3 regions of the Erwinia tracheiphila genome follow, and region 2 is predicted to be linked to each of the others. Evidence: predicted binding sites of a transcription regulator. Region 2 holds the regulator's gene; each other region holds the start of a gene.
The links. The regulator PurR, encoded in region 2, represses purine synthesis genes. The targets are predictions, from matches to a motif close to CANGCAAACGTTTGCNTG.
Positions count from the first base shown of each region.

Region 1: gcvT (glycine cleavage system aminomethyltransferase GcvT) is a predicted target of PurR. The motif match lies at 3,286-3,303, and genes of this name have one in related genera.
Region 3: purL (phosphoribosylformylglycinamidine synthase) is a predicted target of PurR. The motif match lies at 1,760-1,777, and genes of this name have one in related genera.

Region 1 is NZ_CP089932.1:3,620,164-3,625,057, forward strand. Features, by position in the region: gene gcvP (aminomethyl-transferring glycine dehydrogenase) at 1-1,663, opposite strand, end outside; gene gcvH (glycine cleavage system protein GcvH) at 1,687-2,073, opposite strand; gene gcvT (glycine cleavage system aminomethyltransferase GcvT) at 2,149-3,243, opposite strand; gene LU633_RS18850 (hypothetical protein) at 4,357-4,596, shown strand; gene LU633_RS18855 (hypothetical protein) at 4,663-4,890, shown strand.
Region 2 is NZ_CP089932.1:2,653,344-2,658,237, reverse strand. Features, by position in the region: gene punR (DNA-binding transcriptional activator PunR) at 1-609, shown strand, start outside; gene LU633_RS14085 (IS481 family transposase) at 844-1,884, shown strand; gene purR (HTH-type transcriptional repressor PurR) at 1,945-2,964, opposite strand; gene cydH (cytochrome bd-I oxidase subunit CydH) at 3,236-3,325, shown strand; gene LU633_RS14075 (C40 family peptidase) at 3,370-4,176, opposite strand; partial or broken gene LU633_RS25950 (Arm DNA-binding domain-containing protein) at 4,545-4,894, shown strand, end outside.
Region 3 is NZ_CP089932.1:1,359,746-1,364,639, forward strand. Features, by position in the region: gene tadA (tRNA adenosine(34) deaminase TadA) at 1-124, shown strand, start outside; gene mltF (membrane-bound lytic murein transglycosylase MltF) at 135-1,595, opposite strand; gene purL (phosphoribosylformylglycinamidine synthase) at 1,866-4,894, shown strand, end outside.

The DNA of each region.
Region 1 (4,894 bases), 970 kb from region 2:
ACTGAGAAAGTTGACCAATCATCTGCAAATAGCCCCCGGCCTGTTCTGCCGGGCAGAAAGGATGCAGTTCTGAAAACTCCGGCCACGTAATGGGGATCATTTCCGCTGCTGCGTTCAGCTTCATAGTGCACGAGCCGAGCGGGATCATCGCCTGATTCAGCGCCAGGTCTTTGCGCTCCAGACCGTGCATGTAACGCATCATCTCTGTCTCGCTGTGATGACGGTTGAACACGGGGTGCGTCAGGATCGCGTCCTCGCGCAGCATTCCGGCCGGGACAGAATCACTGTTTTCGACAGCATCTGCATCCAGCTGGTCAATATCCAGACCGTGATTGTCTCCCAACAAAATAGAGAAAAGTACCGCAATATCTTCACGCTGCGTGGTTTCATCGAGGGTGATGCCGACAGCGTGATAGATATCGGTTCGCAGGTTAACACCGAAGCTTAAGGCACGATCCAGAACAGCTGCCTTATCCGTCACGTTAACCGTGAGGGTATCGAACCAGCTTTGATGACGCAGTGTCAGTCCACCTTTTTGCAAACCCGCTGCCAGAATATCAGTCAGACGGTGGATGCGGCTGGCAATTCGCTTCAGCCCCGCCGGACCGTGGAGCACGGCATACAGGCTGGCAATATTGGCCAGCAGCACCTGAGAAGTACAGATATTGGAGTTGGCCTTCTCACGACGGATATGCTGCTCTCGCGTCTGCATTGCCATACGCAGTGCGGTATTACCTGCGGAATCGCGGGAAACACCAATGATACGGCCTGGCATGGAACGCTTATGCTCATCGCGGGCAGCAAAGAAAGCAGCATGAGGCCCACCATAGCCCATCGGCACACCAAAACGTTGTGCAGATCCAAAGACGATATCCGCCCCCTGCTTTCCAGGCGCTTCAAGCAGAACCAGTGACATAAAATCAGCTGCTACCGCAACAATCACCTTGCGCGCTTTCAGCGTGGCAATCAGGCTGGCATAATGGTGGACTTCCCCACCGGTGCCGACCTGTTGCAACAGCACGCCGAAAACATCCTGGTAATCCAGCACCTTCTCGGCTTTGTCGGTAATCACTTCAAAACCAAAGGGTTCCGCGCGGGTTCGCACCACGTCCAGCGTTTGAGGATGGATATCATCCGCCACAAAGAAACGATGGGCATTTTTTAGCTTGCTGACGCGTTTAGCCATCGCCATCGCTTCAGCCGCCGCCGTGGCTTCATCAAGCAAGGACGCGGACGCCATATCCAGACCGGTCAGATCCAGCGTTATCTGCTGAAAGTTCAGCAGCGCTTCAAGACGGCCCTGAGAAATTTCAGGCTGGTAAGGCGTATAGGCAGTGTACCAGCCCGGATTTTCCAGCATGTTGCGCAGGATAACCGGTGGTGTCAGCACCGGGGTATAGCCCATGCCGATGTAGGATTTGTAGCGCTGATTCTGACTGGCAATCGCTTTCAGCTCTGTCAGCGCCTGATGCTCAGTCAGAGCATCGCCGATGGCGGGTGGCCCCGGCAGTTGAATATCTGCTGGCACAATAGAGGCGATCAAATCGCTGAGGGATCGGGCACCGATGGCACTCAGCATGGCATCCTGCTGCGCCGGGGAGGGACCAATATGACGTTCAATAAAGGCACCGATATGTTCAAGCTGGCGAAGAGTCTGAGTCATTGGCTACAAATCCTGATTACGGGTTATTCATCAATACTGGCTTTATACGCGTCGGCATCCAGCAGTGAGTTCAGTTCAGATTCATCACTGGCTTTAAGGCGAAACAGCCAGCCTTCAGCATAGGGGGCACTGTTAACCAGTTCAGGTTCAACATCCAGCGCCTCATTTACTGCAATCACTTCACCGCTGATGGGTGCATAGATATCCGACGCTGCTTTTACCGATTCTGCCACGGCACAATCATTGCCCTGGTGGTAGGTGTTACCCACATCGGGCAAATCGACAAACACCATATCGCCCAGCAGCTCCTGTGCGTGCTCGGTGATCCCCACCGTCCAGGTGCCGTCAGCCTCCTGACGCACCCACTCGTGGCTGTCACGGTATTTCAATTCGTTAGGTACATTGCTCATCGCCCGCTCTCCTGAAAACATGTTTAAAAGGCTTGCCAAAGTGAACCGCCGGCATCTGCTCACGGTCCCGGTTTATTACGCGACCGGCTTTCCGGCGCGAACAAAAATCGGTTTTGTCACGGTGACGGGCATGTCGCGGTTACGTATCTGCACCATCGCCGTTTTGCCAATGCCCGCCGGGACACGGGCCAGCGCAATACTGTAGCCGAGGGTGGGAGAAAAGGATCCGCTGGTGATTTTCCCTTCGTGCAGATTGCCGTTGGCATCCATAAAGCGCACCGGCAGATCGTTACGCAGGACGCCTTTCTCGGTCATCACCAGACCAACCAGCTGTTCGTTCCCTTCCTGTCGCCGGGCTTCCAGTGCTGCGCGGCCAATGAAATAACGTTCGACAGGCTGCCATGCCACGGTCCAACCCATATTAGCCGCCAGCGGAGAAACCCCTTCATCCATTTCCTGACCGTACAAATTCATACCGGCCTCAAGGCGCAGGGTGTCGCGGGCACCCAGTCCGGCAGGCCTGACGCCTGCGGCAAGCAGTTTTTTCCAGAAATCTACCGCCTGCTCATTAGGGAGGGCAATTTCATAACCTGCTTCACCGGTATAGCCGGTAGTGGCAATAAACAGCTCACCTGACTGCACACCAAAGAACGGTTTCATTCCACAGACGGCATCGGCCTGAGCACGATCAAACAGGCTTTGTGCTTTTGCCTGAGCCTGTGGTCCCTGCACAGCAATGAGCGCGAGATCGTCGCGTTCGGTGATTTGTACGCCATAAGGTTCGACGTGCTGACGGATCCACGCCAGGTCTTTCTCCCGGGTTGCAGAGTTAACCACCAGACGAAAAAATGTATCGCTCATAAAGTAAACGATTAAGTCGTCAATGACGCCACCAGACGCATTGAGCATACCGCTGTAAAGTGCTTTTCCCGGCTGGGTTAATTTAGCTACATCGTTGGCAAGAAGATAACGCAGAAAATCACGGGTGAGGGAGCCATGCAGGTCGATAATGGTCATGTGCGACACGTCAAACATACCGGCATCAGTGCGCACCGCATGGTGTTCGTCGAGCTGGGAGCCATAATGAAGTGGCATCATCCAGCCATGAAAGTCCACCATACGCGCACCGTTGGCCTGGTGCTGTTGGAATAAAGGCGTCTGCTGAGTCATATCCTGTCCTGTACTGGTTGCGTGCGCCCACCCGAAATGTTGAGCGCAAACGTTATCCTCAGACTGAACTTATCACCGAACACGACGATTAACCATAAGCTGAACGAGGTTGAATTCTTATGACATTATTCAGGCCGCAAAAACTCACACAATATTTTTAACCAAGTATTTTTCAAAAACAAGTGAAAAATAATGAAAATTAAGATAAATACAGTAATATATCACGACATTCAGGATTAAAAGGAAATCATCCGGGTATAAAACAGCATATGTTCAATAAAAAAAGTAATCCGAAAAACAAGTAAAATTAGTATTTTTCAAATGAAAACATCGTCAACGCCGAAACCAGCCTACGCAATTTAACACTTACTGGAAATACAACGGGTTCAGGATGTAATTATGGATGTTAAAGCAGGATCGTCATTCAATCGTTTATTACTTCACGAAGCAGTTGAACAGCAGGACCCGGAAAAATTATGCAATTACGCCGGGAAAGGTTCAAATCCAATTAACTTGATGATGCTCGTCTTTCTCCCGTTTATTTAGTCTGGAACAAATAGCACGGCGCGTTGCTTTCGTCCATGAGCCCGACGGCACCAAAAGGTTATATCAAACACGGTACACAATGGGGATTTGAAATCCTTGCGTCAGGAGAGCTAACGGGGCGACGTCAATGATGCAAAAGGCGGCTCAGAGTCACTTGAAGGAAAAGTTTTCTTTTCAGATCGTACAGCCGAAAAGTCGACAGACCTGGTTACCCGTGAAAATCTGAGAAGTAAAACGCGACTTTATGCCCAGGGTAAAGGTATGCATAGCACCAACCCAGCAGCAAGAGCGTTTCAGCATCGGATGTGTCAGGGGATTAATCTGCATCTAGCAGCGGGAAAAGCCCTCGATCTTTCAGAATATCCCTTTAAATTTGAGGCAACCAACGAGGAACATACACAAAGTACGATCGTGCAATGGTTGCAAAATATGCTCACTAAAACCTGCAACATTAATCCCAGGAAATTTCTGAATGCCTCCCTGGAGCACTGCGGAGCAACGCTGAAGTTTCCGCGTTAAATTATTCTCAGTTTGCCCGACGACCAGCAAACTATTTTCAAGGGTAAGATGCTTGAATCTCTGCTCGCCAGTGCCACCACCACGCTGCAGCAGCAGATGGAAGGCGGCAAAGCACCGCTCCTGGGGATGGTCAATAACGGTAAAATTGTTCCTGTGGTGCTGGGTTTTAGTAAAGTCGCCGCTCTAAAAACCCACTCGATCAGCGGCTCATTGGGCAAAGTGGCCAGCAACTACCATTACCAAAGTCAAAACCATCCTCTGACAGGCTCCGCAAAAGGGGGGCGGTGAAAAGAAATTGAGCTTAACGATTTACAGGATCTGGCGACACTTTGCCTTACCTGTCAGGCAAAAGGGGTGAATCTGCCTGCCGATGTGTTGATTCGCATTAATCCCAGTTCGCGGGAAAAAAAGAGTACGGGCGTGAAAGTCCACTATCCTGAACCACAGAAACTCAGGCAATTTCAACAAAATTTTGCCACACATCTGGCTGATATAAAAGTTGCAATAAAGAGCACACCTTTGCCTGAACTGCAACAGATCAGAATCAAGGACCTGGCGGCAGGGTTACAGTCGCCAGAATAATACT
Region 2 (4,894 bases):
TGCATTGTAAAACCAGCCCGAACTCGTCAGTTAGTTGTGGATTTCTATCGACACTTTCCCGATATGGAATTACATCTTTTCGCGGAGGTGTTCAACGGCGTATGGGATGCGCTCGCAGATGATCGGGTTGAGGTCGCCATTGGTGCGACACGGGCTATTCCGGTTGGCGGTCGCTTTGCTTTTCGGGATATGGGCATGCTCAGTTGGCGTTGCGTGGTAAAGGCAGGACATCCACTGGCGGAACTGCGCGGTGTGGTTGACGAAGAGGCAATAAGGGCGTGGCCTTCTCTCGTGCTGGAAGATACTTCCCGCGCTCTGACTAAAAGAACCACCTGGACACTGGATAATCAACGTCGAATGGTGGTGCCCAACTGGGAAAGCGGTATTGACTGCCTGTTAGCCGGAATTTGTGTTGGCATGATACCCGCGCATCTGGCAGAAACCTATATCGAAAGCGGGGCACTGAAGGAACTGCAGCTGGCGGTGATGTTTCCGCAAAGTCCCTGTTGCGTTAGCTGGGCAGAGCAGCTCACTTCACCCGCACTAAACTGGCTGCTTGAATATCTGGGGGACACGACGACGCTGAACAGTGAGTGGCTGCATAGTTAAGCCGTCAGCCTGGGTGGCAACATGGTCATCGCCAGTCACTGGCGTGTTTCCTTCCTGTCCCATCAACGACCAGACTCCGCAGTATTTCAACGGGGTCTGGTGTGGCTGAATGGATGAAATATCAGCATCATCTGTATTAGTCGCGACTTGATCTGACACTGGACCTTGAAAGGTTGAGAGTTACCGGTTTTGATATGGGTGTCTAATCCTTAAACAAAACGCGAGGTAACTCTCATGATTCATACTAACAATCCCATCATCAAACACAAAGCCGGCCTGCTCAATCTCGCCGAAGAACTCGGTAACGTATCAAAAGCCTGCAAGATCATGGGCGTGTCACGCGACACGTTTTACCGTTATCAGGAACTGGCTGCTGAAGGCGGCATCGATGCGCTGATTAACCAGAACCGCCGCGTCCCCAACCTGAAGAACCGCGCCGACGAAGCCACTGAACGCGCTGTTGTTGAATATGCCGTTGAGTTCCCGGCCCACGGGCAACACCGGACCAGTAATGAGCTGCGTAAAAAAGGCGTGTTTATCTCCGGTAGCGGCGTGCGCTCCATCTGGCAACGGCACGACCTGGAGAACTTCCGTAAACGCCTGAAGGCACTTGAGGAAAAGGTCGCCAGAGAAGGCATCGTGCTTACCGACGCTCAAATCGCAGCGCTGGAGAAGAAGGCCCACGATGACGAGGCCAGCGGAGAAATCGAAACTGCTCACCCGGGTTATCTCGGGTCGCAGGACACCTTCTACGTGGGCAATCTGAAAGGTGTGGGTCGTATCTACCAGCAGACGTTCGTGGATACGTACTCGAAAGTGGCACACTGCAAGCTGTATACGAGTAAAACGCCGATCACCGCCGCAGACCTGCTCAATGATCGCGTACTGCCGTTCTACGAGGCTCAGGGACTGCCGATGCTGAGGATCCTGACCGACAGGGGAACGGAGTACTGTGGTAAGGTGGAGCAGCATGATTACCAGCTGTATCTGGCCATCAACGATATCGACCATACAAAAACGAAGGCGATGTCTCCGCAGACGAACGGCATCTGCGAGCGCTTCCATAAAACTATTTTGCAGGATTTTTATCAGGTTACGTTCCGTAAGAAGTTATACGAAGACCTGGAGAGCCTGCAAACGGATCTGGACAACTGGTTGTGGCATTACAATAATGAGCGAACTCATCAGGGAAAAATGTGCTGCGGGCGTACGCCAATGGCCACGTTACTTGATGGTAAACGAGTCTGGGCAGAAAAAAATCTGAACCAGATGTAATCTGACAGACACCTGTATAAATAACCGGTAACTGTCAGATCAGGTCTGAGCTAGTACACATCATCTATTGATAAACGGCCCGTCCGCTACTGAACGGCGTTCAATGAGGCTGGGGTAAACTTCAATAGTCTGAGACTCTTCACGCTTACTGGTAATACGGTCCAGCAACATGCTGAATGCTGTTTGCCCCAGCTGCTCTTTAGGCTGATGAATGGTGGTTAGCGAAGGGGTAAAGTAGCGTGCGTTTCGCACATTATCATACCCGATCACCGAAATATCCTGTGGTACGCGCAACCCCATTTCATCTGCTGCACAGATAGCGCCCATCGCCATCACATCACCACCACAGAAGACGGCGGTTGGTCGCTCATTTTGTGAAAGAATCTTTTGCATAGCCTGATAACCAGATTCTGGTTCGAAATCTCCCTGAACCAGCCACTCCTGGCTCAGTGGAATATTCGCTTCGGCAAGGGCTTTCAGAAACCCGGCATGACGGCCACCGCCCGTATTTCGTTCCATCTGACCAGGTATTACGCCAATATCCCGGTGACCACGTTCGATTAAATAGCGCCCGGCAAGATAACCCCCTTCGAACGCGTTATCCAGAACGGTGTCAGTAAAATCGCCACGTGGTTCACCCCAGTCCATTACCACCATCGGGATATTGCGGTTGTCTTCCAGCATAGCGATAAGTGTATCGGGATATTCGGAACACATGACTAACAGCCCATCCACACGCTTTTGCGCCATCATTGACAGGTAAGCCTGTTGCTTTTGCAGGTTGTTGTGAGCATTGCCTAAAATCAGGGTGTAGCCTTTGTCAAAACAGCAGTTTTCGACGGCTTCAATAATTTCTGCAAAGTAGGGCGCTTCGCTGGAGGTGGCGAGCAGACCAATAGTTTTAGTATTATTTACCTTCAGGCTACGTGCAACGGCGCTGGGAGAATAATGTAATGCTTTAATGGCGGCCCATACGGCATTCTTTGTCTCTTCTGCGACAAAGCGGGTTTTATTGATGACGTGGGATACGGTGGTGGTGGATACCCCCGCGTGCTTTGCCACATCTTTTATCGTTGCCATACTGACTGCTCCTGAGTGTCTCGTAACATCTTAATAAATAAATGGTTAAACGATTGCCTGAAAAGATAAAAATCAGTCCGTTGCGCGTCATTCAGGCTGCATGGCGCAGGAATTAAAAAAGGGAAAAGGGTATCGTGTTGAGTGTTGCACATGGGTGAAACGTTGTCCGTCGTTTCCGGCGGCAAATTCTAGCAAGCCAGCCAGGATAAGACGAGATTTTTACGGGTAATTATGGGAAAATCCGCAATTCACTGAGAGGGAGAAAGCGTTAATGGACACCGACCTGAAATTTGCCTTATTCACATCCGCATGTGCTTTATTAATCATAACAGCATTCGGTTTGACCGCAGTTATGCATTAGCGTTGCCAGGGCCGCATTTTTTAATGCGGCCCTGTGTTTTCACGTTATCGAATTGTCTTTAGCGTTATCATACGACGTGCGCCAATGTAGTGGCGCTGCCAGTAGTCCTCGCTTAACGCACTGACCTGAATATCTTTGCCTGTTCGTAGTGACTGAATGAATTTACCGTTACCAAGATAAACACCTACGTGGTCGGCTGTGCCGCGGCCATTTATGCGGAAGAAGACCAGATCACCTTTTTCAAGGTCATCACGTTTAATCGAGGCAGCATCGCGCAGGTGATACATTTCATTTGCCGTACGTGGGATTTTAAACTTAACCAGGCCTTTGTATGCATACCAGACAAGGCCACTGCAATCAAAGCCTGTTTTGGGGGAAGTGCCGCCCCACTGATAAGGTTTACCCAGCTGCCCCATCAGCTTGTTCATCGCTGTCTCGTGTGCCTTCTGATAGCGAATACGATGAGCTTCACTCAGTTTCAACGGTGCCTCACCGGAAGTCTGCTCATCTGATTCATTAAGATGGCCGCCCCGATGATGCCCATATCGTCTTTTGTATACCGTTAACGAATTTTTTCCGGAGGGGGGCTGTGCCGTCTCTTTGGCGGGTTTGCGTTTTTTTATTTTAAATTTTTGGGCAGTAGCGGGATGTGATTTTTTGCTGCCGGAATCTTTCACTTTGCCTGAACTGGTTTTAACCGGACGGCGTTTGCGACGCTGATCTTCACGGGCAGAAGCATTATTATCGACTTTATGGTGACTGGCATTAACAGGGCTATGAGGCGATGCGTGCGCCATGTTCAGAAACAGCTGCGCCATCGCCAGCGTGATAAGCGTGATAAGTAAACGCATCGTTACCATTTAACTGTTCGTGCTCCCGCCAGGGCCAGAGCGTGGTTTAATTTAAATGTCTCTCAGGGTCATTGGTCGATTCTAATCGAACTCTTCGACCAAAGTTAAGGCATTTTTTGTTTCAAGAATACATAATGAAGAAAATCGTCAAATACGAATGTAATCAGAGAGGAGGAATGTTGGCTGTACGGGCTTGTCTTTCACTGTATTTAATTGCCCACGATAGTTAAATTATGTTATTGTTTTTTTGATGGATTTTTCTGTTTTTTGTCTTCTTTTTGATATTATTGTACAAGCATGATTATTGATGTATTCGTTAGTACATGGCGCATTGAGTACATAAAATCAGGTGAGTACAAAATATTATTATGGCTATCAGCGACACCAGGCTAAGTTCCATCTATGGTAAACCATATTCTGGCGCACCGGAAATAACAGATTCAGACGGTCCGGGAGCAAGGATTACGCCACGAGGTGTGATTAACTTTCAGTTCCGGTACAGATGGCAGGGAAAGCAACACCGTATCGGAATTGGCAAATATTCTGGCATATCTTAAGATATGCCAGAAACACAGTGGCTGATTTGCGGGAGAGCCTGGACAGAGGAATTGACCCTAAGGCCATAGTTCAGGGAAACAACGCCAGTACCAAACCATCAATTGCTGATTGTATTGGCAACAAACGTATGTTGATGTAAGCCTCAGAGAGAAAACTAAAG
Region 3 (4,894 bases), 1.3 Mb from region 2:
CATTGAACAGGGCATAATGGCTGAAGCTTGCGCGGCTATGTTAAGCGATTTTTTCCGGCTGCGTCGTGCGGAAAAGAAGGCATTGCGCGATGCGCAACGGGCGAGAGAGGAGAAGCCAGTATAAGCTTTCTGGATCAGTTAAGCGCAATCGTCGGTTCAACGACCGGATAGCCGCTGGCTCGTTCCGCGTCTTTGGCCGCCTGTTGTGCCATTCTGTGTTCCTGGTCCTGCAAATACCCCACCAGACTTGACTGATAGATACGGATATTTTCCACATAGTTGTAGGCTTCCTGGCCTCGCGCGTAGCCGTAGGTCGTCTGGCTGTAATAGCGTTTCTGACTGAGCATCGGCAGGCGAAGCTTAACGTCTGCCCAGCTGTCCGGGTTGCCTTTCTGCTTTTCAGTCAGTTTGCGCGCGTCCAGCATATGCACATAGCCCATATTATACGCGGCCAGTGCAAACCAGATCCGTTCATCCTCTGGTATTCCCGTCGGGACTTTTGCCATCATTCGGATCAAATACGCATTGCCACCCCGAATACTTTGCTCGGGATCGGTACGATCACTGATGTTAAGGCTTTGTGCAGTATTGAGGGTTAACATCATCATTCCCCGCACGCCCGTGGGAGAGGTTGCCTGTGGGTTCCAGTGTGACTCCTGCCAGGAGATAGCGGCCAGTAAGCGCCAGTCAATCTCACTGGCATATTTCTGAAACAGAGGCTGAATGCAGGGCAAGGTACTGTCAATGGCGCGCAGAAAGGTACGCGTATCGACATAATCAAAGGTGCCAACGTGACCCAGATATTTTTCATCCAGGCGAGCCAGTGTTCCTTCTTCGTTCATACTATTGTAGTAATCAAGCATGGCAGCGGCAAAACTGTCATCTCCCTCGTCCCCTGGCATATACCAGGTAACCGGCTCTTCATCGGTGATATCAAAGGCCACGGCAAGCTGTGGATGGATACGCTGCAATAGCGCAATGGAAACCGAATCACCTACCGTGTAGTCAATTTTACCTCCAGCCACGTCCTCAAGCAGGGCATTGGGGCTTTTATCGGTGGAAATAGCCCAGTCCAGGTCGGGATACTGATTTTGTCTGATGTTGCGCAGTGTGGAAAGATAAGCGGAGTCGGAGGCAACGGTAAGTCGCCCTTTCAGCGCACCGAGATTCTGCGGGCGCACCTTACCCATTCGATACACTAACTGCTGAGAGACAGAATAATAGGTGGGCCCGGTACGGAAGTGTGACCCCCGTTCGCCGGTGTAAATCAGGCCGGCTGCCAGAATGTCCGCTTTACCGTTCTCAAGATCGTCGAACAATTTGCTGAGATTCTGACGAACCGTGACATGCAGTTTAACATTGAGATAATCAGCAAAACCCTTCGCCATCTCGTAATCCATTCCCGTCGGTGCATGACCAGCGGTATTATATGTCAGCGGTGAGGCGAGGGCGCTCACACGCAATACTCCCCGAGATTTGATCTGTTCTACCCGATTTTGCACACCGCCATACCAGGCGATCGACGGCCACAACGCCAGCGCAAGCGCCAGGGTGATCAGCCCGATGAACAGGTAGTTTATTTTGAGACGTTTCAAATGGTTATCTCTCGATTGCGCCCAAGCTTCTGCCTCTACCAGCAGTATTTATAGTCTCTAATGCGCCCTGAGCGAGGTGCATTTTGCGCAACTCCGTTACCTCACGCAATAAAATTCATTCAGCATTGCGTGATTTTCAGACAATTTGGGGTGCTGATAAATCATGCGCAAACGGTTTCGTAACGGATGGGGATTCTCTATAATGGCGTCCGTTTTCCCTGTTGCGCCCAAAGAAGCGTCCTCTGGCGTTTCGAAGACGAGAGATCTTTCATGATGGAAATACTGCGTGGTTCGCCGGCTTTGTCGGCATTTCGTATCAATAAATTGCTGACCCGCTTTCAGGATGCTCACCTGCCGGTGAGTGACATTTACGCTGAGTACGTCCATTTTGCCGATGTCAGCGCGCCGTTCACCGCTGATGCAAAAGCTCGACTTGAGCGCCTGCTGAAATATGGTCCCTCTCTCGCCGGGCATGTGCCGGAAGGTCGTTTATTACTGGTGACGCCGCGCCACGGCACTATTTCTCCCTGGTCCTCAAAAGCGACCGATATTGCCCATAACTGTGATTTGCCACAGGTGCTGCGTCTTGAACGCGGGCTGGCTTTCTATGTGAAAGCCCCACAGCTGAGTGAAACACAGTGGACGTCGCTCGCCGCTTTACTGCACGACCGCATGATGGAGGTTGTGCTCAACGAGCTGGCGCAGGCTGAAGAGCTTTTTGTTCATCACCAGCCTGCCCCATTACACAGTGTGGATATATCAGGTGGAGGCCGTGGCGCGCTTGAGGAAGCTAACCGCAGGCTGGGACTGGCGCTGGCCAGTGATGAAATTGACTATCTGCTGGCGGCATTTGAAACGCTGGGACGCAATCCGAATGACATTGAACTCTATATGTTTGCCCAGGCTAACTCAGAGCACTGTCGCCACAAAATTTTTAATGCCGACTGGATCATCGACGGCAAGGCACAGCCGAAGTCGCTGTTCAAAATGATCAAAAATACCTTTGAACACACGCCGGATCATGTGCTGTCAGCCTACAAAGACAATGCGGCGGTGATGGAAGGGGCTGAGGTCGGGCGTTTCTATACTACTCGCAGCGGACAGTATGATTTCTATCAGGAAGAGACGCATATCCTGATGAAGGTGGAAACACACAACCACCCGACTGCCATCTCTCCCTGGCCAGGTGCGGCGACGGGGTCAGGCGGTGAAATCCGCGATGAGGGTGCCACGGGACGGGGGGCGAAGCCCAAGGCCGGACTGGTCGGCTTTTCCGTGTCCAACCTGCGTATTCCCGGTTTTGAACAGCCGTGGGAAGAGGATTTTGGCAAACCGACGCATATTGTTACTGCTCTGGATATCATGACAGAAGGGCCGCTGGGCGGGGCGGCGTTCAACAATGAGTTTGGTCGCCCGGTGTTGAATGGCTATTTCCGCACCTATGAAGAACGGGTTAACAGCCACCACGGGCCGGAGCTGCGTGGCTATCACAAGCCGATTATGCTGGCGGGCGGAATCGGTAATATCCGTGCCGATCACGTTAAGAAAGGTGAAATCAGTGTCGGTGCCAAACTGATCGTGCTCGGTGGCCCGGCGATGAATATTGGTCTTGGCGGCGGTGCCGCTTCCTCTATGGCCTCCGGGCAGTCGGATGCGGATCTCGATTTTGCCTCGGTGCAGCGTGATAACCCGGAGATGGAACGACGCTGTCAGGAAGTGATTGATCGCTGCTGGCAGTTGGGTAGCGACAATCCGATCCTGTTCATCCACGATGTCGGGGCCGGCGGTCTTTCCAATGCGATGCCGGAACTGGTCAGCGATGGCGAACGCGGTGGGCGTTTTAATCTGCGTGATATCCCCAGCGATGAGCCGGGCATGAGCCCGTTGGAAGTATGGTGTAACGAATCGCAGGAGCGTTACGTGCTGGCGGTGGCACCTGAAAAACTGGCAGAATTCGATGCGCTTTGTCAACGTGAGCGTGCGCCCTATGCGGTGATTGGTGAAGCCACTGAAGAAATGCACCTGTCGCTTTCGGACAGCTATTTTAATACTAAACTGATCGATATGCCCCTGGATGTTCTGCTGGGCAAAACCCCAAAAATGACCCGTGATGTCGCCACGCTGAAAGCGAAAGGGGAGCCACTGTGTCGCGAGGCGATTGCCATTGCGGATGCCGTGAAACGCGTGCTTCATTTACCTGCCGTGGCAGAGAAAACCTTTCTGGTGACCATTGGCGATCGTACGGTGACGGGCATGGTCGCCCGCGATCAGATGGTCGGCCCGTGGCAGATCCCGGTGGCTAACTGCGCGGTGACTACCGCCAGCCTTGACAGCTATTACGGTGAAGCGATGGCGCTGGGGGAACGCGCGCCTGTCGCACTGTTGGATTTTGCCGCGTCCGGTCGTCTGGCGGTGGCAGAAGCCATTACCAACATCGCAGCTACGCAGATCGGCTCGCTAAAGCGCATTAAGCTTTCCGCTAACTGGATGGCGGCAGCCGGTCATCCGGGAGAAGATGCCGGGTTATATGAAGCGGTGAAAGCCGTGGGCGAGGAGCTTTGTCCGGCGCTCGGTATCACCATCCCGGTCGGTAAAGACTCTATGTCGATGAAAACGCGCTGGCAGCAGGGCAGCGAGCAGCGGGAAATGACCTCGCCTCTGTCGCTGGTGATTACCGCCTTTGCCCGTGTGGAAGATGTCCGTCGCACCGTCACGCCGCAGTTGCAATCCCGGCAGGATAACGCGTTACTGCTGATTGATTTGGGACAGGGTGAGAACGCGCTCGGGGCGACAGCCCTGTCTCAGGTTTACCGACAGCTGGGTGACAAACCTGCCGACGTACGCGACGTGCAACGTCTGGCTGGCTTCTTCAACGCAATTCAGGTACTGGTCTCGGAAGGGAAACTACTGGCCTATCACGACCGTTCGGATGGCGGCTTGCTGGTGACGCTGGCTGAGATGGCCTTCACAGGGCACTGCGGCCTGGAAGTGGATATTTCCGCGCTGGGTGACGATGTGCTGGCTGCGCTGTTCAATGAAGAGCTGGGTGCGGTGATTCAGATTGCTGCTGGTGATCGTGCGGCGGTTGAGCAGTGTCTGGCTGCGCACGGGCTGGCGACATGCGTGCATTATATGGGCAGCGCACAGGCCGGCGATCATTTTGTTATTACCTCTGGCGATACCACCGTATACAGTGAAAGCCGTAGCACACTGCGTACCTGGTGGGCGGAAACTACCTGGCAGATGCAGCGCCTGCGCGATAACCCGGACTGTGCCGATCAGGAACATGAAGCGAAGAA